Regions from separate parts of the Nocardia sp. NPDC046473 genome, predicted to be linked through region 2. Evidence: riboswitches for the same ligand, from Rfam matches in the RefSeq annotation. Region 2 holds a riboswitch; the other holds the start of a gene.
What was found. A riboswitch is a leader RNA that binds a small molecule or an ion and turns the genes downstream of it on or off. The one in region 2 is predicted to bind glycine.

Region 1 (15,544 bases), on a different contig from region 2:
TGGTGGTGAATATCGGTCAGCCGAAGATCTTCACGGTACTGACCTCGATCGCGATCATCATGATCTACCTGGCCTATCTGATGGTGACCGGGCCGATGCTGAAGAAGCGGTTCCAGGGGCAGTGGCCGCCGAAAGAGCTTGCCGCAGGCGGCTATTTCACGATGGGGCGCTGGGGGATGGTCGTCAATATCATCGCCGTGGTGTGGGGCGTCGGGATGGCAACGAACCTGGCGTGGCCGCGCGAATCCGTTTATGGCACACCCTGGTACAACACCTGGGGTGCGTTCGTCTACATCGGCGCGATCCTCGGCGCCGGGCTCGCCTGGTACGGGCTCAAGGGCCGCAAGCGAATCGGCACTTTAGCTTCACACGCAGTGGAGGTGCGCAGCAATGTCTGACACGGTGTTCGACTATGTGATCGCGGGCGGCGGAACGGCCGGGTGTGTGCTCGCCGCCCGGCTGAGCGAGGATCCGGACGTGTCGGTGTGCCTGCTGGAAGCGGGCCCGTCGGACGTCGGCGATCGCGCCATCCTCGAACTCACGCAGTGGATGCATCTGCTCGATTCCGGCTACGACTGGGACTACCCGGTCGAACCGCAGGAACGCGGGAACAGCTTTCTGCGCCACGCCCGCGCGAAGGTGCTCGGCGGATGTTCCTCGCACAACTCCTGTATCGCGTTCTGGCCGCCTGCGGAGAATCTGGACGAGTGGGCGGCACTGGGCGCGAAGGGGTGGGGCGCGGCCGACGTCTTGCCGTACGTCACGCGGCTGGAGAACAACGACGCGCCCGGCGATCAGCACAGCCGCAGCGGCCCGGTCCGGCTGCGTGATGTGCCGCCGGACGATCCGTGCGGCGTGGCGGTACTCGCGGCGGCCGCGGCGGTCGGATTGCCGACGGTGCAATTCAATCGAGGGGCCACCGTGCGCAACGGGGCGGGTTGGTTCCAGATCAATGCCGCCGAGGACGGTACGCGCATGTCGACATCGCATGCGTACCTGCACCCTGTGCTGGATAAACGCCCCAATCTCGAGGTACGCACGGACTGCTGGGTGAGCGAGATCCTCTTCGACGACACGCGCGGCGCGACCGGTGTCCGGTATCAACGCCCCGACGGCATCGGCTACGACACGGCCGCGGCACGGCGCGAGGTCATCGTCACCGCCGGCGCCATCGATACGCCGAAGTTGTTGATGCTGTCCGGGATCGGGCCCGCCGAGCACCTGCGCGAGATCGGCGTCCCGGTGCTGGTCGACTCGCCCGGCGTCGGCGCGAACCTGGACGATCACGTGGAAGGCCTGGTGTTCTGGGAGGCTGCCCGGCCGATGGTCGAGACCTCGACGCAGTGGTGGGAGATCGGTCTGTTCGCCACGACCGACGAGTCGCTGCGCGTGCCGGACGTGATGATGCACTACGGCAGCGTGCCGTTCGATATGAACACGCTGCGTCGCGGCTATCCGACCACCGACAACGGCTTCTGCCTGACCCCCAACGTCACGCAGGGCCGCTCGCGCGGCACGATCCGGTTGCGCAGCCGCGACTTCCGCGACCGGCCCAAGGTCGATCCTCGGTACTTCACCGATCCGGACGGCCACGACGAACGGGTGATGCTCGCCGGCGTCCGGCTGGCCCGCAAGATCGCCGAGCAAGCGCCGCTGCGGGAGTGGATCGCCGCCGAACTCGCCCCGGGACCCGATGCCACCACCGACGACGAGTTGATCAGCTACATCCACGCCACTCACAACACCGTCTACCACCCGGCCGCCACGGCCCGGATGGGCGCGGTCGACGATCCGATGGCGGTGCTCGATCCCGAGTTACGAGTGAAAGGGGTGTCGCGACTGCGGGTGGTGGACGCGTCCGCGATGCCGAAATTGCCCGCGGTGAACCCGAACATTACTGTCATGGCCATGGCAGAGAAGTGCGCGGATCTCCTCCGGACCACGTGAGCCGGAGATGCCTGCGGAGGGCGAACTAGCGGCGTTCCTCGGCGGGCACGCACCGTTCCAATCGATGTCGACCGCCGAGCTCGATCGGCTCGCCGCGGCCTCGTCACGGCACGAGTTCGCGGCGGGCGCGGTGATCAGCGACTACTCGACGCAGGTGCCCGACGATATCTGGATGCTGCGGACCGGCCGGGTCATCCTGCGGCGCAGCGGTCCCGATGCCGCCAGTTCGCCCCGGGCCGACGACGGCCGCACGATCGATACCATCGAGGCCGGTGGGATCTTCGGCTATGTGCCGCTGCTCACCGGTGGTAGTGCCGAATTCGTCGCGCTGGCAGCCGAACCCAGCGTGCTGATCCGGTTGCCCGGTGCGCTCGTCCGCGCGCAGTTCGCGCAACCGGACGGGCTGGCGTTTCTGGCGTCGTCGGCGTGGAAGACGGTGTCCGGCAACCGGACCCCGATGGCGCAGGTGCTCGGCACCCGTCCGGCGGCTGAACTCCTCACGACGGCAGCGGTTTTCGTGACGCCCGACACCAGCGTTCGAGACGCGGTGATCCGGATGACCGAGCATCGCGTCTCGTCGGTGCTGATTCGGTTGCCCGACGGCGACTTCGGCATTTTCACCGATCAGGACCTGCGCGCCAAGGTGGTGGCGGCGGGGCTGTCGGTCGATGTGCCGATCGCCGCAGCGATGAGTGCACCGGCCCGGCGGGTCAGTGCCGACCTGCCCGCCGAGACGGTGCTGATGGAGCTGCTCGAGGCCGGTCTGCGGCATATGCCGGTGGTTTCGCGGCGCGGCGAGGTGCTCGGCGTGCTCGAAGACTCGGAGCTGCTCGCGGCGTCGGCGCGGCAGAGCTTCGTGCTGCGTCGCGCGATCGGCGCGGCCACCGATGCGAACCAGCTGGCCCGAGCGGCTCGCGACATTCCGGGCACGACAGTCGACTTGTTCCGCAACGGGACGAAGGCGTCCGCGACGAGCGGCATTCTCTCCGTCGTGATCGACTCGGTGATCCGGAAGGCGCTCGAACTGGCGCTGGCCGAATCGGCCGACGCGCCGAGCGTCGGGTTCGCGTGGCTGACGCTCGGCAGCATCGCCCGACGTGAGGCGATGCCGTCCTCGGATGTGGACAGTGCACTGTCCTGGGCTGATGAATTGTCCACGGCCAGTGAACAACTGCGTGCTATCGCCGAACGAACCCATGCCATCCTCGATGCGTGCGGGTTGCCCGCGGACAGCAACGGGGCGATCGCCTCGAGGCCGAAATTCGCTCGCTCCCGATCGGATTGGACGAAAGCGGCGGCCCGCTGGCTCGATGATCCGCTGATCGATCGCGGGTTGGTGATGTCGTCGCTGCTGATCGATGGGCGCGTGGTGTGGGGTGATCCCGCGCTGCATGCGGTGCCCGCCGTGTTCAGCAGAATGCGGGCCGACTATCCGAATGCGTTGCGCCTGCAGTTGCTGGACGCGTTGTCCGGGCGGGTGCGGGCGCGATCGCTGCGAGACGTGCTTTCCCGGCGCGGCGGCACCTTCGACCTGAAGAGCCACGCGCTGGTTCCGATCGTCAACCTCGCCCGCTGGGGTGGGCTGGCGGCCGGGGTGACCGCCGCCACGACGCCGGTGCGGTTGGCTGCCGCGGCGTCCGCCGGTGTCATCGCCGATCGCGATGCCGCGGTGCTCACCGAGGTGTTCGTCATGCTGCAGCGGATGCGGATGGTGCATCAGGTCGAGCAGCTGTCCGCAGGCCACCGGCCGGGCGATATCGTGCTGATGTCGGAGTTGTCCCCCTTGAATCGGAGCCTGCTCAACGACGCGCTGCGGGAGATCGCCGCCGTCCAGCGACGCGTTCGAGGTATCGCTATGACATCGGCTTAGAATGACGGCGTCATGGCGAAACAGGATGGTGAGGACCAGGGCCGGACCGCTGCGGTGCAGTCGGTCGACCGCGCACTGCTCGTGATGGAGATCATCGCCAAGCTGGGCCAGGCCGGCGTCACGGAGATCGCCGCCGAACTCGGTGTGCACAAATCTACCGTCTCCCGCCTGATCGCCGTGCTGGAATCGCGCGGTTACGTCGAGCAACTCTCCGACCGCGGCAAGTACCGGCTCGGCTTCTCCATCGTCCGGCTGGCCGGATCCACCAGCGCGCAGGTCGATCTCGTCGGGCAGAGCCAGGGCGCGTGCAACGCGCTGGCCGCCGAAACGGGGGAGACGACGAATATCGCTGTGCTGGACGGTAATCGGATCATCAATATCGTGGAGGCGGCGGGGACCGGGTCGATCGCGCTGCGGTCCTGGGTCGGGCAGAGCTGTCCGGCGCATGCCACGTCGAGTGGCAAGGTGCTGCTGTCGGGTCTGGAACCGGCGGTGCTGCGCAAGCAGGTCGGGCCAAAGTTGGAGGCGTACACCGACAACACGCTGACGAAGGTCGCTGATCTGGCGGCGCAGTTGGTGGAGGTCCGGGAGAACGGATGGGCAAGTGTGCGTGAGGAACTGGAGATCGGGCTGAACGCCGTCGCCGCTCCCGTGTTCGACAGTAACGGGGTGATTGTTGCGGCACTGAGCGTTTCGGGGCCGTCGTATCGGCTCGGTCCGGATCGCTTCGCATCGACGGCCGAACAGGCGATCGCGAGCGCCGCGGACATCAGTCATCGGCTGGGCTACTTCGGCTGACGATCTGGGGTACGGTTTCGTCATTGACAACGCGCGCGGCCGCCGACAATACTAGGTCGCGTGTCGCGCCTTTGTTGCGCTATACGCAACAACTAGCTGCATCCGACAACTGAATACGCCGCACACGCAGCGGGAGATCTCCATCCCAGCGATGGAGAGCCGAAGGAGCAACACCTCCCGGGAATCTCTCAGGCCCAGTACCGCCGCGCATAAGGCAACTCTGAAAAGTAGTGCACCACGCACTCGCCGACGGGGCAAACGCGATCCGCGTGAATCTCTCAGGCCATAGGACAGAGCGGGAGGAGCCACACCCAACGCGCGTATGCGTCGACGAAAGGCTCCCCATGGCTGATCCTGGCTCTGCCCTCCGCACCGAACTCGACGTCTCGCTGCGCGAATTCGACCCGGTCATCGCCGCGCTGGTCGACCAGGAGACCAGTCGTCAGCAGCGCGGACTGGAGATGATCGCCTCGGAGAACTACGCGCCGCTCGCGGTGATGCAGGCCCAGGGCACGGTGCTCACCAACAAGTACGCCGAAGGCTATCCGGGACGCCGGTATTACGGCGGCTGCGAGTATGTGGATCAGATCGAGACGCTGGCCATCGATCGGCTGCGTGCGCTGTTCGGCGCCGAATACGTCAACGTGCAGCCGCATTCGGGTGCGCAGGCGAACGCGGCGGTGATGCACGCGCTGCTGCGCCCCGGCGACGGCATCCTCGGGCTGGCGCTGGATCACGGCGGTCACCTCACCCACGGCATGAAGGCCAACTTCTCCGGTCGGCTGTATGACGTTGCGGCATACCATGTTCGGGCCGAGGATCAGTTGGTCGACATGGCGGAGGTGGCGCGGCTCGCTCAGGAGCACCAGCCGAAGCTCATCGTCGCGGGCTGGTCGGCCTACCCGCGGCACCTCGACTTCGCCGAATTCCGGCGTATCGCCGACGAGGTCGGCGCGTACCTGATGGTCGATATGGCGCACTTCGCCGGTCTCGTCGCGGCCGGGCTGCATCCCTCGCCGGTGCCGCACGCGCACGTCGTCACTTCGACCACGCACAAGACGCTGGGTGGGCCGCGTGGTGGATTCATCCTCGCCACAGCGGATTTGGGCAAGAAGCTGGATTCGGCGGTGTTCCCCGGACAGCAGGGCGGACCACTCGAGCATGTGATCGCCGCCAAGGCGGTGGCCTTCAAAATGGCGGCCGAACCGGCGTTCCGCGAGCGGCAGGAGCGGACCCTTATCGGCGCGCGCGTGCTCGCCGATCGGCTGCTGGCCGAGGACTGCCGGGCCGCCGGTATCGGTGTCGTCAGCGGCGGCACCGATGTGCACCTCGTGCTGGTCGATCTGCGCGATGCGGAACTGGACGGTAAGCAGGCCGAGGATCTGCTGCAGACGTTGGGAATCACGGTGAACCGCAACGCGATTCCGTTCGATCCGCGTCCGCCGATGATCAGTTCCGGACTGCGGATCGGCACGCCGGCGCTGGCCGCGCGCGGCTTCGATACCGTGGCGTTCGCCGAGGTCGCCGACATCATCGCGACGGCGTTGTGCGGTGGGGACGCCGCGGCGCTCACCGCGCGGGTGGACGCGCTGGCCGAGCGGTTCCCGCTGTACCTCGGGTTGCGGAACCCGGCGTGACGATCAGCGTCTTCGACCTGTTCCGGGTCGGCATCGGGCCATCGAGTTCGCACACGGTCGGGCCGATGCGGGCTGCGGCCGCGTTCGTCGAACGGCTGAAAGATGCCGACGTGCTGCACGAGACGGTCGCGATCCGCGTCCAGCTGTACGGATCGCTCGGCGCGACCGGACGCGGGCACGGCACCGTCGAGGCGGTGGTTGCCGGGCTGTCGGGTGCGCAGCCGGAGAGCATCGACCCGGACACGATGAGCGCGACCGTTGCCGCGGTGCGCGCCACCGGTCAGCTGTTTCTCGGTGGCGCGCAGTCGATCACGTTCGCTGTCGACAGCGACATCGAACTGCTCGGCCTGACGAGGCTGGCATTCCACACCAACGGCATGCTGTTCGGCGCGTACGACGATGCCGGGCAGGTGCTGCTCGAGCGCCAGTACTTCTCGGTGGGTGGCGGTTTCGTCCTCGACGAGGAGGAGATCGACGGCCGGACCGTCGCCGCGCCGGTCACGTTCGCACATCCCTTCGGGTCAGCGGACGAGCTGCTCGCGATCACCGCGGCCACCGGTCGGTCGATCAGCGCGGTCGTGCTCGCCAACGAAATGTCTTGGCGCAGTGCGGATCAGGTTCGAGCGGACCTGCTCGACATCTGGCAGGTCATGCGCCGCTGCGTCGAACGCGGAATGTCGACGGGCGGGGTGCTGCCCGGCACACTGCGAGTGCGACGGCGCGCCGCGACCCTGTTCGAGCGACTCGGCGCCGAAGCGGAGGAGAACGACCCGCTGCGCGCGATGGAATGGGTGACGCTGTACGCGATGGCGGTCAACGAGGAGAACGCCGCGGGCGGACGGGTCGTCACCGCGCCGACCAATGGCGCCGCAGGCATCATTCCCGCTGTCCTGCACTACATTCAGCGTTTCATCACCGACGACGAGGACAGCATCGTCGAATTCTTGCTGACCGCAGCCGCCATCGGCCAGCTCATGAAGGAGAACGCCTCGATCTCGGGTGCCGAAGTCGGCTGCCAGGGCGAGGTCGGTTCCGCCTGCGCCATGGCCGCAGCGGGCCTGGCCGCCGTGCTCGGCGGCACACCCCAGCAGATCGAAAACGCCGCCGAAATCGGCATGGAACACAACCTGGGCCTCACCTGCGACCCCATCGGCGGCTTGGTCCAGATCCCCTGCATCGAACGCAACGGCATCGCCGCCGTCAAAGCAATCACCGCCGCCCGCATGGCAATCCGCGGCGACGGCATCCACCACGTCTCCCTCGACCAGGTCATCCAAACCATGCGAGCCACCGGCGCCGACATGCTCGACAAATACAAAGAAACCTCCCGAGGCGGCCTAGCCGTAGCCGTCGTCGAATGCTGACCCCACCTGAGCCCCCCGCCGCCCCGCCATCGGCAAGATCCGCACCCCAGCCGCCCAGCGCCAGCGCGTATCCACGGCGCCAACAGCAAGGACCCCCTCCCGCGCACGACTTCTGCACCCGCGCACAAATTTGCTAGCAATACCGTGCGCAGCTGCACAATTCGTGCGCTGCGACGCCCCCCGGATCACGCGGAGGGCTGACCACTGACTACTCGCTCTGTCCAAAGCGCTTGGAACGCAACCACAGCCAGATGACCCCCTCTGGAACCTGACCCCCGGTCGCCAACGCGACCGCCGTAGGCAAGATCTGCACCTTCACTCGGGATCTGCACCGGCTTTAGGGCCCGAGTGCAGATCCCGAGTGAGGGTGCAGATCCGCGGTCTCAACGGCAAGGCAGCCCCCCGCGCACGCTTTCTGCACCCGCGCACAAATTTGCTAGCAATACTGTGCGCAGCCGCACAATTCGTGCGCTGCGACAACCCCCGGATCACGCGGAGGGCTGACCACTGACTACTCGCTCTGCCCAAAGCGCCTGGGACGCAACCACAGCCAGATGGCCAGGCTGGAACTGCCATCACCCTGCCTCTCCTTCCTCCAAAGCTCTTGGGACGCAACCACAGCCAGATGACCACCTCGGGAACGCGACATTGCGCGCCTGACCGTTAACTAAAGCCGGGTACGGCAGGCGGCGTGCCCAGCACTGCTTCACAGGAAAACGTGGATAGGTCTTCAGCTCACTGGACTGTTCACCTCTGGAGTCCTGAGTAGCAGTTGCCCGATGGGTGCACCTTTTCGGGGGTTCTGGGTGTACTGGTTCGGGTTGGTGTGCTGAGAGATTCTCCGGTGGTGTGCTGTTCCAGGGGTTTTCGACTGGTTCATCGGATGACCGGAGTAGTGCTGGGCGCGTGAGGTGGGGTCCCCGACCTTAGTTATCGGTCAGGTGCGTGGTGTCGTGTTCCGGAGGTGGTCATCTGGCTGTGGTGCTGTTCTCGAGCGCTTTGAAGCAGTGAGTGTGTCGTGTGGGTGTTTTCGGGGCTGCTGGGGCTCCGATGTGCACTTTTTGTTCTGGCCGAGCACTGTTTCTGGATGCTGCTCACCTCTTATACAGAGTGAGCGGCTTACAGAAACAGTGCTCGCCTGAGCGAAGGGGGGTGGGCGCGGTTGTGGCGGGCGAGGTGATCCTCGTGCGGCTTTGGTGCGGGGTCAGGGCTTGGGGTCGGGGACGATTACGACTTTGCCGGTGATGGTGCCGGATTCGGCGAGGGTGAGGGCGTCGGCGGCCTGGCTCAGCGGGATTCGGGCGGCGACCTGGGGGCGCAGGGTGCCGTCGGCGGCGAGGGCGAGGACCTTGCCGAGGTCTTCGTTGAGGTGGTTGCGGAAGCGGGTCAGGTTGCGCTTGCCTGCCCAGATGTTGTAGAAATGCGCGTTTCGCTTGTTGGGCAGGGTGTTCCACAGCATCAGCTGGCCGAACAGCTTCAGCACCGGCAGTCGGGAGTTGCCTTCGTCGTTCTTCGTCGAGGCGGTGCCGTAGGCGACCAGGGTGCCGTGGTCCGCGAGCAGCCCGAAGGAATCGACGATGCCGGGGCCGCCGACGTGATCGAACACCGCGTCGACACCCTGCGGTGCGAGCGCCCGAACCTGTTGTGCCACATCGCCGCGGTAATCGACGGGGCTCGCGCCCAGCGCCTCGACGATCGCCGCGTTCTTGGCCGAGGCGGTACCGATCACCCGGATGCCGGCAGCTCGGGCCAGTTGGACGAGGGTCGAGCCGACGCCACCGTTGGCGCCGTGCACGACAATGGTCTGGCCGCGCTTGACCTTCGCGATCCGGTGCAGCATCTGCCATGCCGTAATCCCGTTCACCACAAAGGTTTCCGCCTCCGCCGGATCGAGCGTCGACGGCACCGGGATGAGGTCCGCGGCGTCGAGCACGATGTGGCTGCTCCAGCCGCCCACCTTGGTCAACGCGGCGACGCGGCGGTCGAGCAGCGTCTCGTCGACCGACGTGCCGATCGCGGCGACCGTCCCGACCAGGTCGTAACCGGGCACGAAGGGAAACGCGGGCTGGTCGTAGTACTTCCCGCGCCGCATCTGCTGCTCGGCGAACGAGACGCCGGAGGCTTCGACGCGGACCAGGACCTGGTCCGGGCCCAGCGGCGGCAGCTGACGCTCGGTGACCTGCAGGCCTTCCGGCTCGACCTGGCCGGGCAGGACGATCTCGATTGCGGTGACTGGCTGCGTGGTGGTGTTCATCAAGACTCCTAGTGTGTGACTGGTCAGTCACTCTGTGGGCGGAAAAAGCGCCCCGACGTCGGGGCTCGGTGGATCTAGTTGGCGTTGGGGTGGCGCATGCCGTCGGTGAGTACCGCGGCCCAGTCGCCATCCTGTCCGTCGAGTTCGAGGGTGACGATGAGGTGGCAGAGCTGGCCGTAGGCCATGAAGCGTTGGACAGCGCTGTCCTCGGCGCCGGATCGTGTCTTGGCGAATTTCGTCACTCGGGCGAGTCCGGTTCGCATCGCGTCCGCGATCTCCGGGATGTCCGCGGCCGATTGCGCATGCACCTGCAGCATCAGCAGGCTCTTGTCCGCGATGAGTTGGGCATACGCGCCGCCCATTGCATACAGGATCTCGTCGGGGCCGGCACCGTCGGCGCGGGCTGCGCCTGCTGAGAGTGCCTGCTCGACGAGTTCGAAGCAACGGTCGATCGCCGCGACGAACAAGGCGATCTTGCCGGGGAACAACTTGAAGACGTACGCGGGAGAGATCGCCGCCTTGGCGGCCACGTTGTTGATCGGCGTGCCGTGGTAGCCGGTGCGGGCGAATTCGGTGATCGCCGCATCGACAACAGTGTCCCGTCGAAGCTCCGAGGTGGAGAGTGTTGCTCCGCGCTTTGTCATGTGAGTGACTGTACACTCACTCTTGGAAGAGCGTCAAGCCGTGGCAGATGAGTTGGTACCGAATGCGCTGGTAGCGCAGAACTATTCGGCCGGCGACCGACTAGCGGGACGCCCGTCCACGCCAGCCCCACACGGCCAGCAGCACCCCGCCGATCAGCACGATCGGGCCGATGATCGACCAGGTGACGGTGTTGCTCATCGGACTGCCCGAGACCACGCCGAAGCCCTGCAAAGACCAGAGAAGTCCGGCGAGTCCGATGATGACGCCGAGCGCGACAAAAATGGGGCTGCGCATGAGGCTGCCTTTCGTTTCACCGCGCGACGGCGGTTTCCGAGTCAACAGTAGCGCCGGTCGGCCCGTTGCCGGGGAATCGGTGGATAGTGGAGAGGTGCCCGTAGCCGAGAGTCCTGATCCGAAGCGCCTTGGTGCGCCGGTCGGACGGCGCGTGGTGCTCGGGCTGCTCGCCGCCGGTGCCGCGGGCGTGCTCGGCGGCACGCATATTCAGAAGGGGTTGTCGGCGGTGCTCGGGCCGATCGGCAACCGCGATCCGACCGGGCTGGTCGGACTCTTCCCACTGGGCAACACCTTTCGCTTCTACTCCGTCACCAGCAGTGTGCCCAAGCGCGACGCGAGTGACTATCGGCTCGACATCACCGGCCTCGTCAACGCACCGCGCAGCCACTCGTTCAGCGATTTGCAGGCGATGCCACAGCAGGAGCTGGTGCGCGACTTCCAATGCGTCACGGGGTGGCGCGTGCCCGAGGTGCGCTGGCGGGGTGTCCGGTTATCCGATCTCCTCGATGACGCCGGCGTGACCAGTGCCGCGAAGGCGGTGCGGTTCACCTCGTTCGACGGCACCTACTCCGAGAGCCTCACCCTCGAACAGGCCAGGCGTGCCGATGTACTCGTCGCACTGGAGATGCTCGACGGCCCGGTCACGCACGATCACGGGGGACCGGTCCGGCTCTATGTCGCACCGATGTACGGCTACAAGAGCTGCAAGTGGCTCTCCGGAATCGAGTTGACCAAGGATGTCGTGCCCGGCTATTGGGAGCATCGGGGCTACTCGATCGACGGATGGGTCGGCCGATCGAACGGGCGTAACGATGACCCCACCAGCTGACCCGACCGCGCGCGACCTGCACCGGTTCAGCCGCGCCGAGCGCTGGGTGCATTGGCTCACCGGTGTGCTCGTCCTGATCTGTATCGTCACCGCCGCGATCCTCTACAACGGCTCGCTCGCGGTGCTGGTCGGCAACCGCCATATTGTCGAAATCGTCCACGTCTATTGCGGTTTCGCACTACCGGTGCCGATCCTCCTCGGCCTGGCCTCGCGCGCCTATCGCGCCGATCTGTCGCGACTCAACCGCTTCACCCACGCCGACTGGTTGTGGCTTCGGTTCAAAGGTCGCCGCCTGTCCGGCGAAGAGGTCGGCAAGTTCAACGCAGGCCAGAAACTCAACGCGGCCCTGAGCGCCGGATCGATTTTCGTACTGCTGGGCACCGGCGTGATCATGTTCTTCCCGGACTGGACCCGCCTGGCCTGGCGTACCGGCGCGACATTGATGCATGACTGGTTCGCCTTGGCCTTCGGCATCTTGGTCGTCGGCCACCTCATGTACGCGCTGCGCGACGCGGAAGCCATGCGCGGCATGCTCACTGGCAAAGTCACGAAGACCTGGGCGGAGCAGGAGCACGTGCGGTGGGCGCAAGAGCACGACGCGGCCGAATAGCGCCGCATGGGGTGATCGTCTGAACTCGTTGCCGCCTGCGAGAACTCAGGATCGGGTACCGGTGCGGCGGGAACGGGCGTACCGGGCGCGTTCGCGGGTGAGGGTGAGGATGTGGTCGAGGAGTCCGGGGCTGACTCCCGCGGTCGCCGTCGAGTATGGGGACGTGTCAGTGTAGGCGCCGCCTGCGACCAGGCTGTGTTTGCTGCGAAAAGTGACCAGGGCGTTCATGATTCGGATCACGCCGTCCATGGCGTCGGCCACCCGGGTCGCGGGTGGGCCGGTAGGGCGTTCGAATTCGCGCGCGAGCCGGGTGACCAGGGATGAGGCGCCTGCGGTGTACTCGAACAATCGACGCCATTGGGGTAGGCCGTATTTCACGAGATCGTGGTGGAAGTACCTCAGGTCGGCATCGCCGTGGTCGGAGGACCATACGAGGCGGTCGATCAAGTAGAGGGGGACGTGCACGGGCGCGGGCCCATAGAACTGGCGGTCGGCGACCGTCACGTCGGTCATGAACGGCCCCAACCGGGCGGCGTAGAACTCGACCGGGTCGACATTGCGGTAGACCTCGTTCATCACCTCCGGCAAGGTTTCCAGTTGATCCGCTGCCGCGTGGCAGATCTCGCCGAACGCGATGTCGCTCGGGCGCAGTTCGGCCAATCCCGCGAGCGTCGGCGCGATTTCGTCGATCAGCAGGGTGCTTACGCGGACGGCGTCGATCAGCACGCTCTCCTGCCTGTCGCCGAGGAACATTCGCTGACGTTTGCCCGGCGGGTTCCAGACGCCGTAGTGCAGCACGGTATTGCGCGGGACCATGTCCACCGAGAGGCCCCAGGCCAGCAGCGCGTCCGTGGCCTCGGGCACGGCTTCGAGCGGCTCGACGCCGTGGCGCTGCAACGACGAGAGGAACATGCCGGCATCGCGCATTGCCGCGAGCCGCTCGGGAACCCGCAGCAGTTCTACCTCACGGGCCTGCCAGATCAATTGCCGAAACGACTTGGCGAGTTCGCGCACGTCGGCGGCGGCATTCATGGCGGGCAAGTTCGCCAACAATGCGTCGGCGGAGAGTGGATCCCGGCGCGCAACCTGGTGACACGACGATTCATCGAGCCGTATCGAGCGTGCTCCGCTACTACCTGGATTGACGTGTGCAGACGGTCGAGACCGCTTTCGAAGGGCTGGCATCAGGTCCTATCTTCGTTCTGCGAGTCATCATCTCTCGCAGGTGGTCGTGCGTGGATGCCGTCACCATCGTGCGGTCCGAAATAAGTGTCCAGCAAGGCAAACAAACATCCCATGAGTTGTCAATGTGGAGTTTGGCAAACTTCTGGTAAACGAAAGCGGTGACACCTTTTGTGTGAAGTCGAGAATTCCCCAGACGACTGGGGAAGCGGCCGTGGCCATGTTCTAGAACTGGACGTGTGACCATTAAGCTCGTTGTCGGTCAGGCGAGCGGAGAAGCCAATGCGCGGAGTCATGAGAAAGACGATGGCCGGAGTGCGGGCACGCGGGCGACGATGGGCGGTAGGGGCTGTGGTGGCCGTGATCGGGTGTGCCGGTCTGGTCGCGCTCCCCGCCCCGGCGCAGTCCGCACCGGCCGGGCCTTCGATCAGCAGGATCCAGGCCGAAGGGAACTATCTCGTCGATGCGCTCGGGCGCAAGGTGCTGCTGCACGGCGTCAACAATGTCGACAAGCAAGCGCCGTACATCGAACCGGGCGACGGGTTCACGCTGACCGACGCGGACGCGACATTGCTTGCCGGACATGGCTTCAACACGGTCCGGCTCGGCGTGAGTTTCGACGGACTGATGCCGACGCGCGGCGTCGTCGACACCGCCTACCTCGACCGCATCGGCACGGTGATCGATACCCTTGCGGCACACGGCATCTACACCCTGCTCGACAACCACCAGGACGGATTGTCGAAGATCTGGGGCGGCAACGGTTTTCCGGAATGGTCTCTACGATCGCGACCGGCGGTCTGGGAACCGAATCCCGGTTTCCCGCTGTACTACCTGATGCCCAGTATGAACCGTGGCTGGGATGAGGTGTGGGACAACAGCAATGGGGTGCTCGACTATCTCGGTACCGCGCTGGCCGCCCTGGCCGCGAAGGCGAGTGGACGCGCCGGGGTGCTCGGCATCGAGCTGATGAACGAGCCGTGGCCCGGATCGGCGTTCCACACCTGCTTCCCGAACGGCTGCCCCGGCTTCGACACCAAATATCAGGCGGCCATGCAGAAACTGACCGACGCGGTGCGCGCCCGTAACACCGGCATCCCGGTCTTCTGGGAACCGAATGTGACCTGGAACGAGACCATGCCGTCGAATCTCGGCAAGAACCCGCCGATCAGCTCACCCGGCATCGTCTTCGCCCCACACGACTACTGCATCCCTAGTCAGCTCGCGATCTACCTCGGTCTCCCCGAACAGCTGCGCGGGCTGTGCCCGGTGCAGCAGGACAAGACCTGGGGCAATATCGATGCCTTCACCAAGAGAACCGGAATACCCACGCTGGTAACGGAATTCGGCGACGGCGATGCGACCGTGCTGCGCAACACCGTCACGCGGGCCGACGAGCGGTTCATCGGCTGGCAGTACTGGCACTACGCATCCAGCTTCGGCCCGGGCGGGCCCAAGCCGGACCCGTTCCTCGGCGACATCGGCCGCGACCTGGTGCGCACTTATCCCCGAGCCACTGCGGGCACACCGGGCCGACTTGTCTTCGATTCCGCCACCGGCGATTTCGCCTATACCTACACTCCGAAAGCTCTCGCCGCGCCGACCGAAATCTACGTCTCCGATCTGCACTACCCGAACGGCTACGAGGTCCGTGTCGACGGCGGCGCCGTCACCTCGGCTCCCGGGGCCAGGGTAGTCACCGTGGAAGGCAACGGATCAGCGTCGGTCACCGTACGGATCAACCGACCCGGCTCGGCGGGGGTCAAGGTCGGCTCGTAGTCCCTGGGCTCGAGCGCCGACGGTGAGCGGATCGCCTGCCACAGCGTGCGGTAGAAGTCGAGGTAGGTGCGTTCTACGTGGAGCGCCCGTTGCCGAACCTCGTCATGACGTGCGGGTAATTGGTTGAGTGGCACCGACATTGCGGCGTGGTGTTCGATGTGCAGGTTGTTGCCGTTGGTGAACCAGGTGCTCAAGCGGCTGCCGCGGATCGAGCGGGTGTTGCGGAGGACGTCGGTGGTGTCCGGGTCGCACAGGATGTGCTCGGGCAGTTCGACCAGGAAGTGCATCGGGACGGCGAACAGCAAGGGCAGCAACCAGAGTCGGAGAACCAGTTC
Region 2 (15,544 bases):
TGTTCTGGTGCAGGAGCCGGAGACGCTGAACACCGATCCGTACAGTGACGGATGGCTGTTCGAACTCGAGGTCGCGGACGCCGCCGGCCTCGACAAGACCCTTGATGAACTGTTGGATGCGGCAGGTTATCAAGGAGTTATCGGGGGCTGAATCAGCCTTCCCGGTTCTACCTGCACGGGTACGCCCTGGCAGGGTACGGTCAATGCCAACAGATGCGCCGACAGTCATTGTCGCCGAATCTAGGGACTCGACGGCAGGTCGTGGTGCCACAGGTATCACCTGCTTGCATGGATAATCAGGTTCGAGGAGGAGAGAAACGGTGAGCGAGAACAAAGACCCGGGTTACGGGGAGACCGCGGCCGAGACGACGTCGGTCTTCCGCGCGGATTTCCTGAACGAGGTCGACGCGTCGCGCTCCGGAGAGCCGACCGGTGAACAGCCGGTCCAAGGGGTCGAGGGTTTGCCCGTTGGCGCAGCCCTCCTGGTCGTCAAGCGCGGGCCGAACGCCGGCTCGCGATTCCTGCTGGATCAGCCGACTACGTCGGCGGGCCGCCACCCCGACAGTGACATCTTTCTCGATGACGTCACCGTCAGCCGTCGGCATGCCGAGTTCCGTCAGGACGACGACTCGTTCCAGGTTGTCGATGTCGGCAGCCTGAACGGCACCTATGTGAATCGGGAGCCGGTGGACTCCTCGGAACTCCAGAACGGCGACGAGGTACAGATCGGTAAGTTCCGTCTCGTGTTCCTCACCGGACCGCGGGCCCAGGTCAACGAGCCGTCTGCGGGTGCAGGGAGCCTATGAGCACGCGGCGCTGGGTTCTTTCTCCTCATGAAGGGCTCGGGGTCATGAAGGACTCAGCGCTGTGACCGGCGCGGCGCAGTGGGCGCGCGGAGGCATGTCGATCGGCTCCGTGCTCGACCTGTTGCGCCCGGATTTTCCGGACGTCACCATTTCGAAGATCCGCTTCCTGGAAGCGGAAGGCCTGATTCGGCCGGAGCGCACGCCTTCGGGCTACCGCAGATTCTCCATCGCCGATTGTGAACGGCTTCGGTTCGTGCTGACCGCGCAACGCGATCAGTACCTGCCGCTGAAGGTGATCAAGGAACAACTCGAAGCGATCGACAGCGGTGCGGCGACGCTCGGTGTGCGGGAAGCCCGCGCCCGGGCGCACTCCGGCCGTACGGGTGCGTCGGAGTCGGCGGTCGCCGACTCCGAGCATCCCACCGCGCCTGGCGGGAACAGGAACGGCGCCACGGCGCCGAGGAGGCTCGGCGTGGTGCCCAGCGAGATTTCCCCCGACGATCTGCGCTTCGATCACGAAATCCGCATCACCCGCGTGGATCTGCTGGCGCAGGCCGAGATCGACGAGGCCTTCCTCAACGACCTGATCCGGGCGAACCTGATCACTCCCGGCGCCGCCGGTTTCTTCGACGGCGACGCGGTGACGCTGGCCAAGACCGCCAAGGCGATGGCCGAATTCGGTTTGGAGGCACGGCATTTGCGTGCGTTCAAGCTGGCCGCCGATCGCGAGGCCGCGCTGGTGGCACAGATCGCCGCCCCGATCGCGAAGAGCCGCGACGCCGGCGCGCGCGCCCGAGCCGAAGAAACGGTGCGCGAACTCGCGGCGCTGTCGCTGACGCTGCACGCGTGTCTGGTGAAGTCGTCGGTGCGGACGTCGCTGGGCGGCTGAACATCCCGGTTGAATCGCCGACGCGGAATCCGTGTCATGTTGCGGTGAGCCAACACGCCGATTTCGGCTGTGCACACCGATCGCTGCACCCGGCTGGGTTCGCCTAGACTCGTTGGTACGGCGAGCTGGGCGGTGGTCGTGCGCGGCGGCCGGCGAGTAATGGGAGGCAGTGCGATGAGTGAAATGCGCGTGATCGGCATTCGTGTCGAACAGCCACAGAATCAGCCCGTGCTGTTGCTCCGTGAGGTTTCGGGGGATCGGTACCTACCAATCTGGATCGGGCAGGCCGAGGCGACCGCGATCGTGCTGGAGCAGGAGGGGGTGACCCCGATCCGCCCGCTGACCCACGATCTGATCAAGATCCTGATCACCGAGCTCGGGCACACCCTCAAGGAAGTGCGCATCGTGGATCTGCAGGAGGGCACGTTCTACGCGGATCTGGTGTTCGAGAACGATCTGCACATCTCGGCGCGGCCGTCGGATTCGGTAGCGATCGCCTTGCGGGTGGGTTGCCCGATCTATGCCGACGAGCCGGTGCTCGAGGAAGCCGGGCTGGTGATGCCGGACGAGCGCGAGGACGAGGTGGAGAAGTTCAAGGAATTCCTGGAGTCGGTCTCGCCCGACGATTTCAAGGCCACAGATAGCTGAACAGGACCTTTCCGGCAATCCGGCGTTTTCGCGGGATGACCGGGGGATCAGCCCTTAACCAGAGCTTGAGAGTTTAACCGCGCGTCGCGTTTGGCCTGACGATGGTGCTCCCTGGACAATCAGGGGAGTAATCTCGATAGTTGGGCCACGTCCGTTTTGGCCAGGTCGTCAGTACAGCAGTGGTCGAAGCGGAGCCGGGTCATCGATGAGGCTAGCCGTCGGCGGAGCAAGGGAGTGGTCAGTGGCAGAGGAATCGCAAAATGTGGTGCAGCCAGGCCTGTTCCCGGACGACTCGGTTCCCGACGATCTGGTCGGATACCGGGTTCCCAGTGCATGCCAGGTGGCCGGGATCACCTACCGGCAGCTCGACTACTGGGCGCGTACCGGATTGGTCGTGCCCTCCATCCGCAGTGCCGCGGGCTCGGGGAGCCAGCGCCTGTATTCGTTCAAGGACATCCTGGTCCTGAAGATCGTGAAGCGGCTGCTCGACGCGGGCATCTCGCTCCAGAACATCCGGATCGCGGTCGACCATCTACGCAGCAGGGGAGTGCAGGATCTCGCCGGGATCACCCTGTTCTCCGACGGCACCTCGGTATACGAGTGCACCTCGGCCGAGGAGGTAGTCGATTTACTGCAGGGCGGGCAGGGCGTTTTCGGCATCGCGATCAGCGGTGCCATGCACGAACTCACCGGCGCCATCGCCAATTTCCCCGCGGAACGCGCGTCCGCGGTGACGGAGCGGCCGGAGGACGAGCTGTCCTACCGGCGTAAGGCACGGATGAGTCGCAAGACCGGTTAAAAGTAGACAACTGACACGACACCCCGCCTCCCCGACATACCGAGGGTAGCGGGGTGTCGTGCTGTGCGGCACTTGATTTTCGGCGGTGGGGGCGCGGTCTGGACCGCTCGGTTGGAAGGTATCAAAAACATCAGGTTAAGTAGATATGCGCATCTACATATGTTCCTGGTTGCGGGCCCGGGCACCGACGTGACCAGCGCGACACCCGCAAGGACAGGACCAGTGACACGTTCCGGCGTGTCGTCGGCTTAAACTGGTGGCGCGCCAACGCCGTGCGGGAGAGTCCCGGGTTCGACAGAGTCCGGGCGCCGAAGGAGCAGCACCTCCCCGTCAATCTCTCAGGCATCAGGGACCGTGCGGGCTTGGGCGCCTCTGGAAAGCGGTGGCTTCGGGCCGCCCGCCCATGGGGAAAGGGGCTCGGCCTTCATTCAGGTCGCGGCGTCCGAATCTCTCAGGCAACACGACAGAGGGGGAGGGCTGGTACCCGTCGACCACCCCGTCGACCCGCCCGACCCAATGGGAGCTGCCGTGACTCGCTCATTCGCCGACCGCCATATCGGACCCGATCGGGGCGAAATCGCCCGGATCCTGGACGTCGTCGGCGTCGACTCGCTGGACGAGCTCGCCACGAAGGCCCTGCCCGCGACCATTCTCGACGGCTCCGGCCTGGCCGGATTGCCGCCTGCCGCAACCGAACACGAGGTGCTGGCCGAACTCGCCGGCCTCGCGCATTCGAACACCGTGGCCACCTCGATGATCGGCCTCGGCTACTACGACACGCTGACCCCGCCGGTGCTGGTGCGCAACCTGCTGGAGAATCCGGCCTGGTACACCGCGTACACGCCGTACCAGCCGGAGATCAGCCAGGGCAGGCTCGAGGCGCTGCTCAACTTCCAGACCATGGTGTCGGAGCTGACCGGCATGGACGTGGCCAACGCGTCCATGCTCGATGAGGCCACCGCGGCCGCCGAGGCGATGACGCTGCTGCACCGGGCCAGCCGGTCCAAGTCGGCGCGCCTTGTCATCGATACCGACCTGTTCCCGCAGACGAAGACCGTGCTGACCACCCGGGCGCAGCCGCTCGGGATCGAGCTGGTGCCTGCGGATCTGGCGTCCGGTGAGTTGCCGGAAGGTGAATTCTTCGGTGTGCTGGTGCAGGCTCCCGGCGCTTCGGGGCGGGTAGTGGACTGGACGTCGGTTATCAGCGCGGCGCACGAGCGTGGTGCGTTGGTCGCGGTGGGCGCGGATCTGCTGGCGATGACGCTGATCGCCTCGCCCGGTGACCAGGGTGCGGATGTGTGCTTCGGCACCACTCAGCGTTTCGGTGTTCCGCTCGGCTTCGGCGGCCCGCACGCCGGATATCTGGCAGTGCGCACGGCGTATGCCAGGCAGCTGCCGGGCAGGCTGGTCGGCGTCTCGGTGGACGCGGACGGCGATGTCGCCTACCGGCTCGCATTGCAGACGCGTGAGCAGCACATTCGCCGCGAGAAGGCGACCTCCAACATCTGTACCGCGCAGGTGCTGCTCGCCATCGTCGCGGCGATGTACGCGAGCTACCACGGTGCCGACGGCCTGCGCGAGATCGCGCGTCGCGTGCACCGGCACGCGGCCACCATCGCCGCCGGGCTCGATGGTGCGGTCGTGCACGACACGTTCTTCGACACCGTGCTCGCGCATGTGCCCGGTGGCGCGGAAGCCGTTGTCGCGAAGGCGAAGTCGCGCGGGATCAACCTGCGCCTGGTCGACGCCGATCATGTCGGCATCGCCTGTGACGAGGCGACGACCGAGTCGCACGTCGCGGCCGTGCTCGAATCCTTCGGCACCGCACTGTCTGCCGAGCAGTCGACGCCCGCGCCTGCCGTCGCGATCGAGAACCGCACCTCGGAGTTCCTCGACCATCCGGCATTCACCAAGTACCACACCGAAACCGCCATGCTGCGCTACCTGCGGTCGCTGTCCGACAAGGACATTGCCTTGGACCGCAGCATGATTCCGCTCGGTTCGTGCACCATGAAGCTCAACGCGACCGCCGAGATGGAGGCCATCACCTGGCCCGGCTTCGCCCGCGTGCACCCGTACGCGCCGGTCGAGGACGCGCCGGGCCTGCTGCAGGTGATTCACGATCTGGAGCAGTGGCTTTCCGACATCACGGGCTACGACTCGGTGAGCCTGCAGCCGAACGCGGGCAGCCAGGGCGAGTACGCCGGGCTGCTGGCGATCCGCCGGTATCACCTGGATCGTGGTGACACGCACCGGGATACCTGCCTGATCCCGTCCAGCGCGCACGGCACCAACGCGGCCTCGGCGGCGATGGCCGGGCTGCGCGTCGAGGTGGTCAAGTGCCGCGAGAACGGCGACGTCGACCTGGACGACCTGCGGGCCAAGATCGCCGACCACGCCGACCGGCTGGCCTGCATCATGATCACCTACCCGTCCACGCACGGTGTCTACGAGCACGAGGTCGCCGAGTTGTGTGCGCTGGTGCACGACGCCGGTGGTCAGGTGTACGTCGACGGCGCGAACCTGAATGCCCTTGTCGGGCTTGCCCGTCCGGGCCGGTTCGGCGGCGACGTCAGCCACCTGAACCTGCACAAGACGTTCTGCATCCCGCACGGCGGTGGTGGTCCGGGCGTCGGCCCGGTCGCGGTGCGTTCGCACCTGGCGCCCTACCTGCCGGGCGATCCGCTGGTGACCGACTCGCACGCGGTGTCGGCCGCCAACTACGGCTCCGCCTCGATCCTGCCGATCACCTGGGCCTACATCCGGATGATGGGCGCGGACGGCCTGCGCGACGCCACGCTGACCGCGATCGCCTCGGCCAACTACATCGCGCGTCGGCTCGACGAGTACTTCCCGGTGCTCTACACCGGCGAGCACGGCATGGTCGCGCACGAGTGCATCCTGGACCTGCGGGAGATCACCAAGCAGACCGGCGTCACCGTCGACGATGTCGCGAAGCGGTTGGCGGACTACGGTTTCCACGCGCCGACCATGAGCTTCCCGGTCGCGGGCACGCTGATGGTGGAGCCCACCGAGAGCGAAAACCTGGCCGAGCTGGACGATTTCATCGAGGCGATGATCGCGATCCGCAAGGAGATCGATCAGGTCGCGGCCGGCGTCTGGCCGGTCACCGACAACCCGCTGCGCGGCGCGCCGCACACCGCGGCCTGCCTGGTCGGCGAGTGGGAGCACCCGTACAGCCGCGAAACCGCCGTCTACCCACGGGGTCTCGGTCACGCACGCGCCAAGGTATGGCCGCCCGTCCGCCGCATCGACGGCGCATACGGCGACCGCAACCTGGTCTGCTCCTGCCCGCCGCTCGAGGCCTACGCCGACTGATCGCACCGACCGAAGGGGCCCTTCAGCCCCCGACAGCGGCCGAAGGCCCCTTCGGTCGACCGTTCACCGCGACCCGGCATCGACCGAGGGCGCCCTTCATCCGCTGAGACGGGGTGAAGGGCGCCCTCGGTCGGTTGGTGGGTGTGGAGGACGCACGGTTTGATTTCGTGCACCGAGGATCGCATGCGAAAAGGTGGTGCGGGGGGAGCAGAAGGCGTGCGGCGTTATGGGGTGGTCAGTGAGTGGACGACTGCGGAGCCGAAGGCGATGTCGTCGGAGGTGGCCAGGCGGGTGTAGGTGCCGCCGGTCTGTTCGCAGATGCTCTTGAGGGTCTGGGTGCCTTGGCCGCCAATGACGATGATGTCGACGCGGACGGGGTGCTCCTTGTCGAGGGCGGCGGCCATGTCGCTGGCGAGTTTGGCGCCGGTGACGGTCGAATCGTCCTCGGGCCCATCGGTGATGAGCAGCACCGAGTTCGTGCGGCCCGCGGTGTATCCCTTGATCGCGCTCTTGTACGCGGCGATCAGCGTCGGGTAGGCCTGATCGGCGCGCGCCTCGGTGGCCTCGACGGCGTCGAGCGCGTTGCTGAGCTTGGTGCGCTGGTCGTTGGAGAGCGGCGCGGTGGCGGCCTGGACCTTGTAAGGCGTTGTGCCGTCGAGGTTCTTGCCGTAGGTCCACAGGCCGAGGCCGAAGTCGGGCGGCATGACGGTCAGGGTGGAGTTCAGTGCGCCGAGGACGTTCGCGAGCCGGGTCATCGAGCCGTCGGTGGTCGACATGGATGACGAGACGTCAACCAGGACAGTGGATTGCACGCCGAGCACCGGATTGGCCATGGTGGCACGGACCTTGTCGAGCGCGGCCCGCGGTGGTGCGGGGGTGGCGGCCGGTGCGGTGGTGAAGCCCGCCGCGGTGAAGGCCTGTGCTTGTTCGGGGGCGCGCAGGTAGTCGGCGAAGAGGCCGCCGACGAGATTCTGTGTCTTGTCGACCCACGGTCCAGACATCAGCGCGGCCGGGTGGTCGGCGCTCGGCGCGGCACCGGAGGGGCGGAAAACGGTAAGTCCCGCTTGGCCTTTCACCTGTTGTTCGGTGGCGGCGACCGCATGCACGGTGGCGGACTGTGGGGCGCCCGCGATGATGCCGAAGGCCGCGGTGGTGTCGGCGGCGTCCGGCGCGTTGGCGGCCAGCCCGGAGATCGCGGAAACGGCCTGTCCGGACTGGGCGGCTTGCTCGCTGAGCGGGTCGGCGCCCGAGACGGCGGAGCCCACCGCTACGGCGGCGGCCAGCGAAGAATCACCGGGCGGCAACGCCATTCGCAAGCCGCCCCAGCCGGACAGGCCGACGTCGTTGAGCGAACCTTGTTGCAGGCGTGGCAGATCCGACCACGAGGTCTTGGCTTGTTCCAGCGCGCCACGTAATTCGTCCGGCACGGCGAGCACGATCGGGCTCACCGCGATCGGTGCTGGTGTGCCTTCGATCATGCCGGGCACGCGCATGGACTCGATCGAGCGGGTCGAATCGGGAATCCACAGTACCGGCTGCGGGCCGAGGTTCGGATCCCAGGGCTTGCCGTTGGTGAATGCCGCGACTATCGCCGCGGACGGTTGCGCGGTCACCACCACCTGTGCGCAGTGGTCACGCACCTTCGGTTTGGTCGCGTTGTACCGGTCGGCCGCGTTCCTGACCTGCGCGGCAATGTCCGGATCGGCGGTCACATAGAGCGTCGCGGGCCCGGAGACGCATTCCGCCGCCGCGGCGCTGTCCTCATTGGCGGCTCGATCGCGTAGCTGAAACCACGCGATGACCCCAGCGACGAGCAGCACGATGGCCACCACTGCGATAACCGGACCTTTGCTGACGCCCCGGGATCTGATTCCGCTGCGATGAGTGCCCACGGTGCACAGTGTATGTTCACCTGCGGTTTGCGGGCTCGGTGAGTCCGGCCTACGGCGGCGAGCCGTAGCGAAACGTGCGCCGCCGTGTCCCGGCTGGACACGGCGGCGGTGTTCACGGACGGATCAGCTGGCCGCGGTCGAATTCGTGGCCGCCCCAGACCCCGGACTGGCCGGTGCGCTCGGCGAACTCAGCACAGGCCGCCCGGATCGGGCAGCCCGCGCAGACGCCGCGCGCGTAGTCGAAGTCCTGTGACGGGTACGGGAACCAGGCCTCGTGATGCGGGTCACCGCGGCAGGCGGCCCGATGCCACTCTCGGGAGTCCGAGAGCGGGAGCAGCTCGGCCAGGGTCAGCTCCACGACCGCGGTGGTCTCGGTGCGAACGGTCATCGCGATCCTCTCCTTTCTCGGATGTTCAGGTGGTGGCGAGCTGCTTCCAGATCCGCCGCTGCTGCTTGACCTGGTGGTTGGGGGCCTTGGGCTGCCAGAGCAGCCGCATGCCCGCTTCCTCGGGGGTGCGGTCGGCCTTGGTCGTATTGCACGGGCCGCAGCAGGCGACGAGGTTGCTCCAGGTGTTCGGCCCGCCCCGGCTGCGCGGCCGGATGTGGTCGACGGTGCGGGCCCAGGCGGCGCAGTAGCCGCACCGGTGGCTGTCCCGGCGCAGCACGCCGGCCAGGGTGGCGCGGCTCTCGTCGTGCACCCGCACGGTGTGCTCGAGGTAGACGTAGCGCAGCAGCCGGATGGTCTCCGGTAGCAGGAGCTCGGAGTGCTGGGACCGGATCGGGAAGTGCGGGGCTCGGTCGGCGATCGACTCCGCGGCGCCTGACATCAGCAGCACGATGGCCCGGTCGGCGCTGATCTCGGTGAGGGCCTCGTAGGAGGCGTTCAGCACCAGCACTCCGGCGCGTATCCAGTTGTCGGCGGTTAGTGCCGCGGGGTTGGCGGCATGGCGGAATGTCATGGGAATCACCATGTTTCGGGAGGAGTCGAGCGAGGAGGTGGGGCGGTCAGTGACCGGCCGGGAGGTGGCCGTCTTCGCGTCCGCTGCACCGCTGGGGATCGAATACGGGTTTCCCGGTTGACAACCGTTGTGCCGCATCGATGTTCGCCCGAATCGGGTTCATCGGAATCATCGCCACCTCCTCCTCTCCTCGTGCTCGTGGATCACCGCTACCTGGTGATCATCGTCGAATCTCATGGTGACATAACGGGCCTACCGCTGTCGGGTCATTTATTTTCGGTCAGCTGAGCGGCGCCGAAGGAGACGTGGAACCGCTGGCACCAGATGGTGACGCTGGTGCGTGCGGTCAGGTCGGTGTCGGCGGGGATGGGGTAGTTCTGGCTGCCCTTGTTGCCTTTGAGGCTGCCCAGGTCGGTGTGCTGGGCGTCATCGAAGACGAACCAGCCTGCTTTTCCCTCGATGACCTCGGCGTTTGTCAGCCATACGTGCAGGTCGGGGCCGTCGGAGGTGTCGAGGTTCTCGAGTCGGAGGACTCGACTGCCGTCGGGGAGTTGCAGGATGCGCACGGTTCCGGAGGTGTCGTGCTCGTGGGAGATGAGGGTGCCGCCGGCGAGGGTGCGCGGTGCGGCGGGCGCGCCGGGGGTCGCGGGCGCGCCGGGGGCGGTGGGCGCGGCCTCGTTGACGGTGGCGTTGGTGAACAGGCGCCACGGCTGGGCCAGCGCCAAGCCGACCCCGAGCCCGACGACCAGCAAAACGACCAGCGTCCAGGTGATGGGGGACCGGACGATCTTGCGTGCTGAAACCATGGTTGTCCTCCGGGCCGTGATGCGACGAGTGTTGCCTCGATTGAACACGGCCGGCGGGCCAATTTTGGGGGCAGAACTGTGACCAAACCCTGACGTAATCGAGGCCTATGTCGGCGGCTGGCGGGAGCGGCCAGGCCGGCCGCTTTTCCTCGCAGGAGAGTCCGGCGAGCACCCGGTCGCCGGGGCTGATCGCGGCGTCCTGCAGCAAGAGCCGGGCCTCGGCGTCTACGAACACGGTGGCGTTGCGATGGTTTACTGCAACACCTTTCGGTGTTCCGGTGGAGGAAGATGAGCCAGGCGTCGTTGGCGGGGGCGGCAGCGTGCTGGTGCTCGTGGTTATGCCGATTCCGCCGTGCGCGAAAGGGTTTCGCCCCCATCCGGGAAATGGGGGCTGCGGGCGATATCAACCGATCGGCGTGTGGCCGAGCAGGACTCGGCCGGTGAAGCGGGTCTGCTTGGCGCGCGGCAGCGGGTGGAACAGGCAGCCGTGGATGTCCCGGTAGCGCATCTCGAGTTCACAGGTGCGCGAAAAACCGAGTCCGCCAACGGTTTCGATGGCCAGTCGAACGGTGTCGATGAGTGCGTCGGCGGCCGCGGTCTTGCGGCTGAGGGTCCGGCTCGCGTAGCTGTCGGTGTTGTCGAAGCACAGGTTGTCGGAGCCGCTGAACATGGCCTCGATCAGGTCGGTGGCGGTGGTGTGCGCGTTGACCATTTCGCCCGCGAGCTGGAAGGTCGGCGCGTCGGTGCGGTCGGCGACCAAGGCTGCGGCGAGGGCGACCGCGCCGTCGGCGATGCCGAGGTACGCGGCCATTACCAGCGGCATCGCGGCACCCATCACGACATTCAGCACCGGCGGCCAGGCATCGGCGTGGCGGAGCAGGGAGACGGCGGCGTCGGGGACGAAGACGTCGTCGAATATCACGGTATGCGAGCCGCTCGCCCGCAGTCCCAGTGTGTCCCAGGTCTTTTCGATGCGGACGCCGGGTGCGTTCACCGGGATGGCACAGTGCAGGACGTGCGGGCCGTCCGGTGCGTCGTCCCAGCGAATGCTGGTGACCAGCACGGTACCGCCTTCCACACCGCTGGCCGGCGCTTTGCGTGCGTGCACCCGGTAGCCGCCGTCGACTCGCTCGGCCTTGCCACTGGACCCGACCCAGTCCGCCGCGCCGGTGCTGATCAGGATCGCCCCGTCGACCACCTTGCCGAACAGCGGAGCCGCGTCGATGCCATGGTTGTGCCGCCACACCTGTGCGGCGACAAGGTGGGTGTGCATCGCGAACGCGACCGCGGTCGAGGGATCGTGGCGGCCGAGTTCACGCAGGATCGTGCCCATCTCGCGGTGGGTGGCACCGCCGCCACCGAATTCGGTGGGCACCAGGGCGGCGGACAGCCCGGAGACGCGCAGGATCTCGAAGGCGGTGCGGGAGAACTCGCCGCTGCGGTCGCGGTCGGCCACTTCCGGGCTCAAGGATTCGCCGACCTGTCGTGCGAGGGTCAACCAGTCGATGGTGATGTCGGAGGAAATTGTCGTCATGTTTCGAAGGTAGGAACGGTCGCGATAACCGAATAGTCCACAAAGTGGACTCCGCCGGTCCACAAGTTGGACCTCCGACCGTGAGGTGACCATGACGACACCCGGCTACGGCCAATACTGTCCGATCTCCCGGGCGCTCGACGTGCTCGGCGAGCGCTGGTCGCTGCTGATCGTCCGCGATTTATTCCTGGGCACAACGCGTTTCAACGATCTCGCGCGCGGTCTACCCGGCTTGTCGCGCAGCCTGCTCGCCAAGCGGCTGCGTCAGTTCGAACGGGCCGGTCTGGTCGACAAGATCGGGTCCGAATACCTGCTCACCGCCGCGGGCCAGGAACTCGAGCCGATCCTGTTCGGCCTCGGCGAGTGGGGCGCGCGTTGGACTTTCGGCGACCCACGGCCGGAAGAACTCGATCCGGCGGTTCTGGTGTGGTGGATGCACACTCGCCTCGATACCTCGTCGTTCCCCGGCAGGCGACAGGTCCTCGCCGTGCGGTTTTCCGATGTCCCGGACCGATTCTGGATCGTCATCGAATCCGGCGTGCCCTCGGTCTGCGCCGCCGACCCCGGCTATCCGGTCGACGTCGCCATCCTCTCCGACGTCAGCTCGCTGTATCAGGTCTGGCTCGGCAGATTGCCACTGGCGCAAGCGATTCGGACGGGGAGGGTGACCTTCGCCGGGCCGACTGCGTTGACTCGTCGGATGTCGTCGGTGCTTCAGTTGAGTCCGATGGCGCCGTATATGAACTCGGCCGCGGTCGACTTCGCCAGTCGCGCTTCGTGATTATCGATGGTGGATGCGGCGGGGATCGGACGGTGTCCGGTGACTTTTGTTGTTGGTCGCGTGCCGGGTGTGGGGGTGCGGTGCTGCCGATGCAACAACGGTTCAGGGATGTGTGCTGGTTCGGGAATGATGGGGTAGTGCTGGGCGCGTGAGGTGGGGTTCCCGGCCTTACCCTGCTGTTTGGTCTCGGGAGTGGGGGTTCCAGCCTGGCTGGCTGGCTGTGGTGCTGTTGTCGAGAGCTTGGGAAGGGAGTGAGTCGGGTGCGGCGGTAGTTGGTGGGATCGAGTCGAATGGTTGTTCGCGGACATCGAGTCGAGTCATGCGGTCGTTGTTGAAGATCAACTAGCGACCATATGACTCGACTCGATGTCCGCGATGGGGTGCTGTATCGGGCTTTGACCAGGATCCGTACCCTCTCGGAACCCGCCCGGTACCACGGCTCTAATAGGGTGCGTGATCACGAAATACGGTGCCAATCCCGCTGTTCGCGTGGCGAATCGGAAACCGCTTACCCTTTGTGTGACCTGTACACCTATCCGTCGCTTGGCCTGCAGCTGGGAGCGAGGCGGACCTCGACGGTGTGCGTCGAGGTCCGATTCTCGCGGTTACAGGTTGCCGACGATGTGTTCGAGGCGTTGGGCGACGAGCTCTCTGGCCTTTTCGCGCAGGGCCGGGCGGTAGCCGCTGGGGTACACGGGATCGCCGGGGGCGTAGTCCTTGAGGACTTCCTTGGCCAGGGTGATCTTGTGCACCTCGGTGGGGCCGTCGGCGATCGCCATCACCTCGGCGTAGTTCATCATGTCGACGAAGGGCAGGTCGGTGCTGACGCCGATGGCGCCGTGCAGGTGCAGGGCGCGCTGGGCGATGTCGTGCATGACCTTGGGCATGGCGACCTTGATGGCGGCGATGTCCTTGCGCACCTTCAGGTAGTCCTGTTCCTTGTCGATGCGCCAGGCGGTGCGCAGCACGAGCAGGCGGAACTGTTCCATCTCGATCCAGCTGTCGGCGATGCGTTCCTGGGTCATCTGCAGGCCGGCCAGCGGGCCCTTGCGCATCGGGCGGGAGACGACGCGTTCGGCCATCATGTCGAAGGCCTTGCGTACCAACGCGACCGTGCGCATCGCGTGGTGCACGCGGCCGCCGCCGAGGCGGGTCTGCGCGACGATGAAGCCCTGGCCCTCGGCGCCGAGCAGGTGGTCGGCGGGCACCCGGACGTTGGTGAAGCGCAGGTGGCCCTCGTGCTCGCTGAACCCGTGCACGTGGAAGTTCTTGACGATCTCCAGGCCGGGCGTGTCCGCGGGCACGATGAACATCGACATGCCTTGGTAGGCACTGACATCGGGGTTGGTGACCACCATGACGATGTGGAAGCTGGCGAACTGCGCGTTGGAGTTGAACCACTTCTCGCCGTTGATCACCCAGTGGTCGCCGTCGCGGACCGCGCGCGTCTTGAACGTCGTCGGGTCCGAGCCGCCGGTGGGTTCGGTCATCACATAACAGGAGCCGATCTCACCGGCCAGCAGCGGCGCGAGGTACTCGGCCTTCTGCTCGTCGGTGCCGTAGTGCGCCAGGATCTCGGCATTGCCGGAATCCGGTGCCTGGCAACCGAATACCGACGGCGCCCAGAACGACGTGCCGAGCACCTCGTTGAGCAGGGCCAGCTTCATCTGCCCGTAGCCCTGGCCACCGAGCTCGGGACCCAGGTGGCACGCCCACAGCCCCTGCTCCTTGACCTGCTCCTTGAGCGGGCGCATCAGCGCCATCGCCTCTTTGTCGGTGCGGTCGTACGGGTTCGGGTAGAGCAGGTCGAGGGGCTCCACCTCGGTGCGGACGAATTTCGCCGCCCAGTCCAGCTTCTGCTGGAAGTCCGGGTCGGTCTCGAAATCCCAAGCCATGGTCAGCCTTTCGTGTGGTTGTCGGTCGTGGTCACCACGCCGTCGAGGAACGTGGTCGCGAGTATGTCGGCGATCTCGGCGGGGGAGTGCCCGCCGTGCGGTCGGTACCAGAAGGTCACCATGTTCAGCATGCCGAGCACGCTGTTGGTCACCACATGGTCGTTGGTGCGGAGCAGTCCGGCGGCGTGGCCCGTGTCGAGCACGCGTTGCCAGCAGTGTTGCACGCGGTCACGCAGTTCCTGCAGCTGCGCGCCGCGTTCGCCGCTGAGCGCGGTGACGTCGCGCAGCTGGATCGCGACCTCGCGGCGGTGGTCGATGATCAGCCCGACGTGGCTGTGGATCAGCTTGCGCAGCTTGCTGATCGGGTCGTCGGCACCGGCCACGATGCGTTCGGCGTCGACCAGCATCAGCTGAATGTAGTCGTGCAGGATCTGCCAGAGCAGTTCCTCCTTGGAACCGATGTGGTAGTACAGCGCGCCCCGCTGGACGTCGGCGCGGTCGCCGATCTCCGCGACGCCGGTGCCGTGGAATCCCTTCTCCGCGAACAGATCCACTGCGGCCCGCACGATGCGTTCCCGGGTATCGCCCGCCGTCGATTCGGAGGCGGGCGGGCGGCCGCGCCTGCGCGCGGGCGCGACGTCGGGCCCGCCCGTGCCGCGCACCGGTGCGGTACTCATCGCGCCGGGTCCAGCACTACCTTGCTCACGCCGTCCGCGCGCTCGGCGAACAGTTGGTAGGCGTTCGCGCCGTCGGACATCGGGAGGGGATGGGTGACAACGGCTTCCGGGCGCAGCCGACCCGCCGCGGTCAGTTTCAGCAGAGTGGGCAGCTCGTATTGGATCGAGCACAGGCCGATGTGGAATTCGAGCTCCTTGACCTGGGCCAGCGGCATGTGGAACGGATAGGCCCGGTTCTGGTTGACGCCGATCACGCTCACCCGGCCGCGGTGCCCGACCGCACTGATCGCCAGCTTGATGGTGGCATCCGCGCCGACCGCCTCGATCGCGACATCCGCGCCGCCGCCGAGCATGTCGCGGATCCCGAGCTTCGGGTCGTCCATCTCGACCGGTTCGGCGCCGAGCTCGGCGGCCAGCTTGCGGCGTTCGGCGATGAGATCGACGCCGAGCACTCGTGCCGCGCCCATCGCGAACGCCGACTGGATCGCCATCAGTCCGACCGGTCCGAGTCCGATCACC

Region 1: another riboswitch for glycine. It lies ahead of glyA (serine hydroxymethyltransferase); the one in region 2 lies ahead of gcvP (aminomethyl-transferring glycine dehydrogenase).

Annotation. Positions count from the first base shown of each region.
Region 1 covers NZ_JBEYZJ010000008.1:520,189-535,732, forward strand. Annotated here, with positions in the region: gene ABZ942_RS29910 (amino acid permease) at 1-398, shown strand, start outside; gene ABZ942_RS29915 (GMC oxidoreductase) at 391-1,947, shown strand; gene ABZ942_RS29920 (putative nucleotidyltransferase substrate binding domain-containing protein) at 1,955-3,817, shown strand; gene ABZ942_RS29925 (IclR family transcriptional regulator) at 3,830-4,615, shown strand; glycine riboswitch at 4,826-4,919, shown strand; gene glyA (serine hydroxymethyltransferase) at 4,960-6,252, shown strand; gene ABZ942_RS29935 (L-serine ammonia-lyase) at 6,249-7,616, shown strand; gene ABZ942_RS29940 (medium chain dehydrogenase/reductase family protein) at 8,821-9,870, opposite strand; gene ABZ942_RS29945 (TetR/AcrR family transcriptional regulator) at 9,945-10,514, opposite strand; gene ABZ942_RS29950 (hypothetical protein) at 10,615-10,809, opposite strand; gene ABZ942_RS29955 (molybdopterin-dependent oxidoreductase) at 10,904-11,638, shown strand; gene ABZ942_RS29960 (cytochrome b/b6 domain-containing protein) at 11,622-12,248, shown strand; gene ABZ942_RS29965 (monodechloroaminopyrrolnitrin synthase PrnB family protein) at 12,294-13,280, opposite strand; gene ABZ942_RS29970 (cellulase family glycosylhydrolase) at 13,725-15,209, shown strand; partial or broken gene ABZ942_RS29975 (fatty acid desaturase) at 15,284-15,544, opposite strand, start outside.
Region 2 covers NZ_JBEYZJ010000009.1:89,467-105,010, forward strand. Annotated here, with positions in the region: gene gcvH (glycine cleavage system protein GcvH) at 1-151, shown strand, start outside; gene ABZ942_RS30810 (FHA domain-containing protein) at 321-806, shown strand; gene ABZ942_RS30815 (MerR family transcriptional regulator) at 901-1,695, shown strand; gene ABZ942_RS30820 (bifunctional nuclease family protein) at 1,870-2,343, shown strand; gene ABZ942_RS30825 (MerR family transcriptional regulator) at 2,549-3,142, shown strand; glycine riboswitch at 3,408-3,507, shown strand; gene gcvP (aminomethyl-transferring glycine dehydrogenase) at 3,659-6,481, shown strand; gene ABZ942_RS30835 (substrate-binding domain-containing protein) at 6,706-8,373, opposite strand; gene ABZ942_RS30840 (WhiB family transcriptional regulator) at 8,486-8,761, opposite strand; gene ABZ942_RS30845 (HNH endonuclease) at 8,787-9,332, opposite strand; gene ABZ942_RS30850 (hypothetical protein) at 9,331-9,453, shown strand; gene ABZ942_RS30855 (DM13 domain-containing protein) at 9,599-10,138, opposite strand; gene ABZ942_RS30860 (acyl-CoA dehydrogenase family protein) at 10,542-11,672, opposite strand; gene ABZ942_RS30865 (winged helix-turn-helix transcriptional regulator) at 11,764-12,453, shown strand; gene ABZ942_RS30870 (acyl-CoA dehydrogenase family protein) at 13,059-14,348, opposite strand; gene ABZ942_RS30875 (TetR/AcrR family transcriptional regulator) at 14,351-15,025, opposite strand; gene ABZ942_RS30880 (alcohol dehydrogenase catalytic domain-containing protein) at 15,022-15,544, opposite strand, start outside.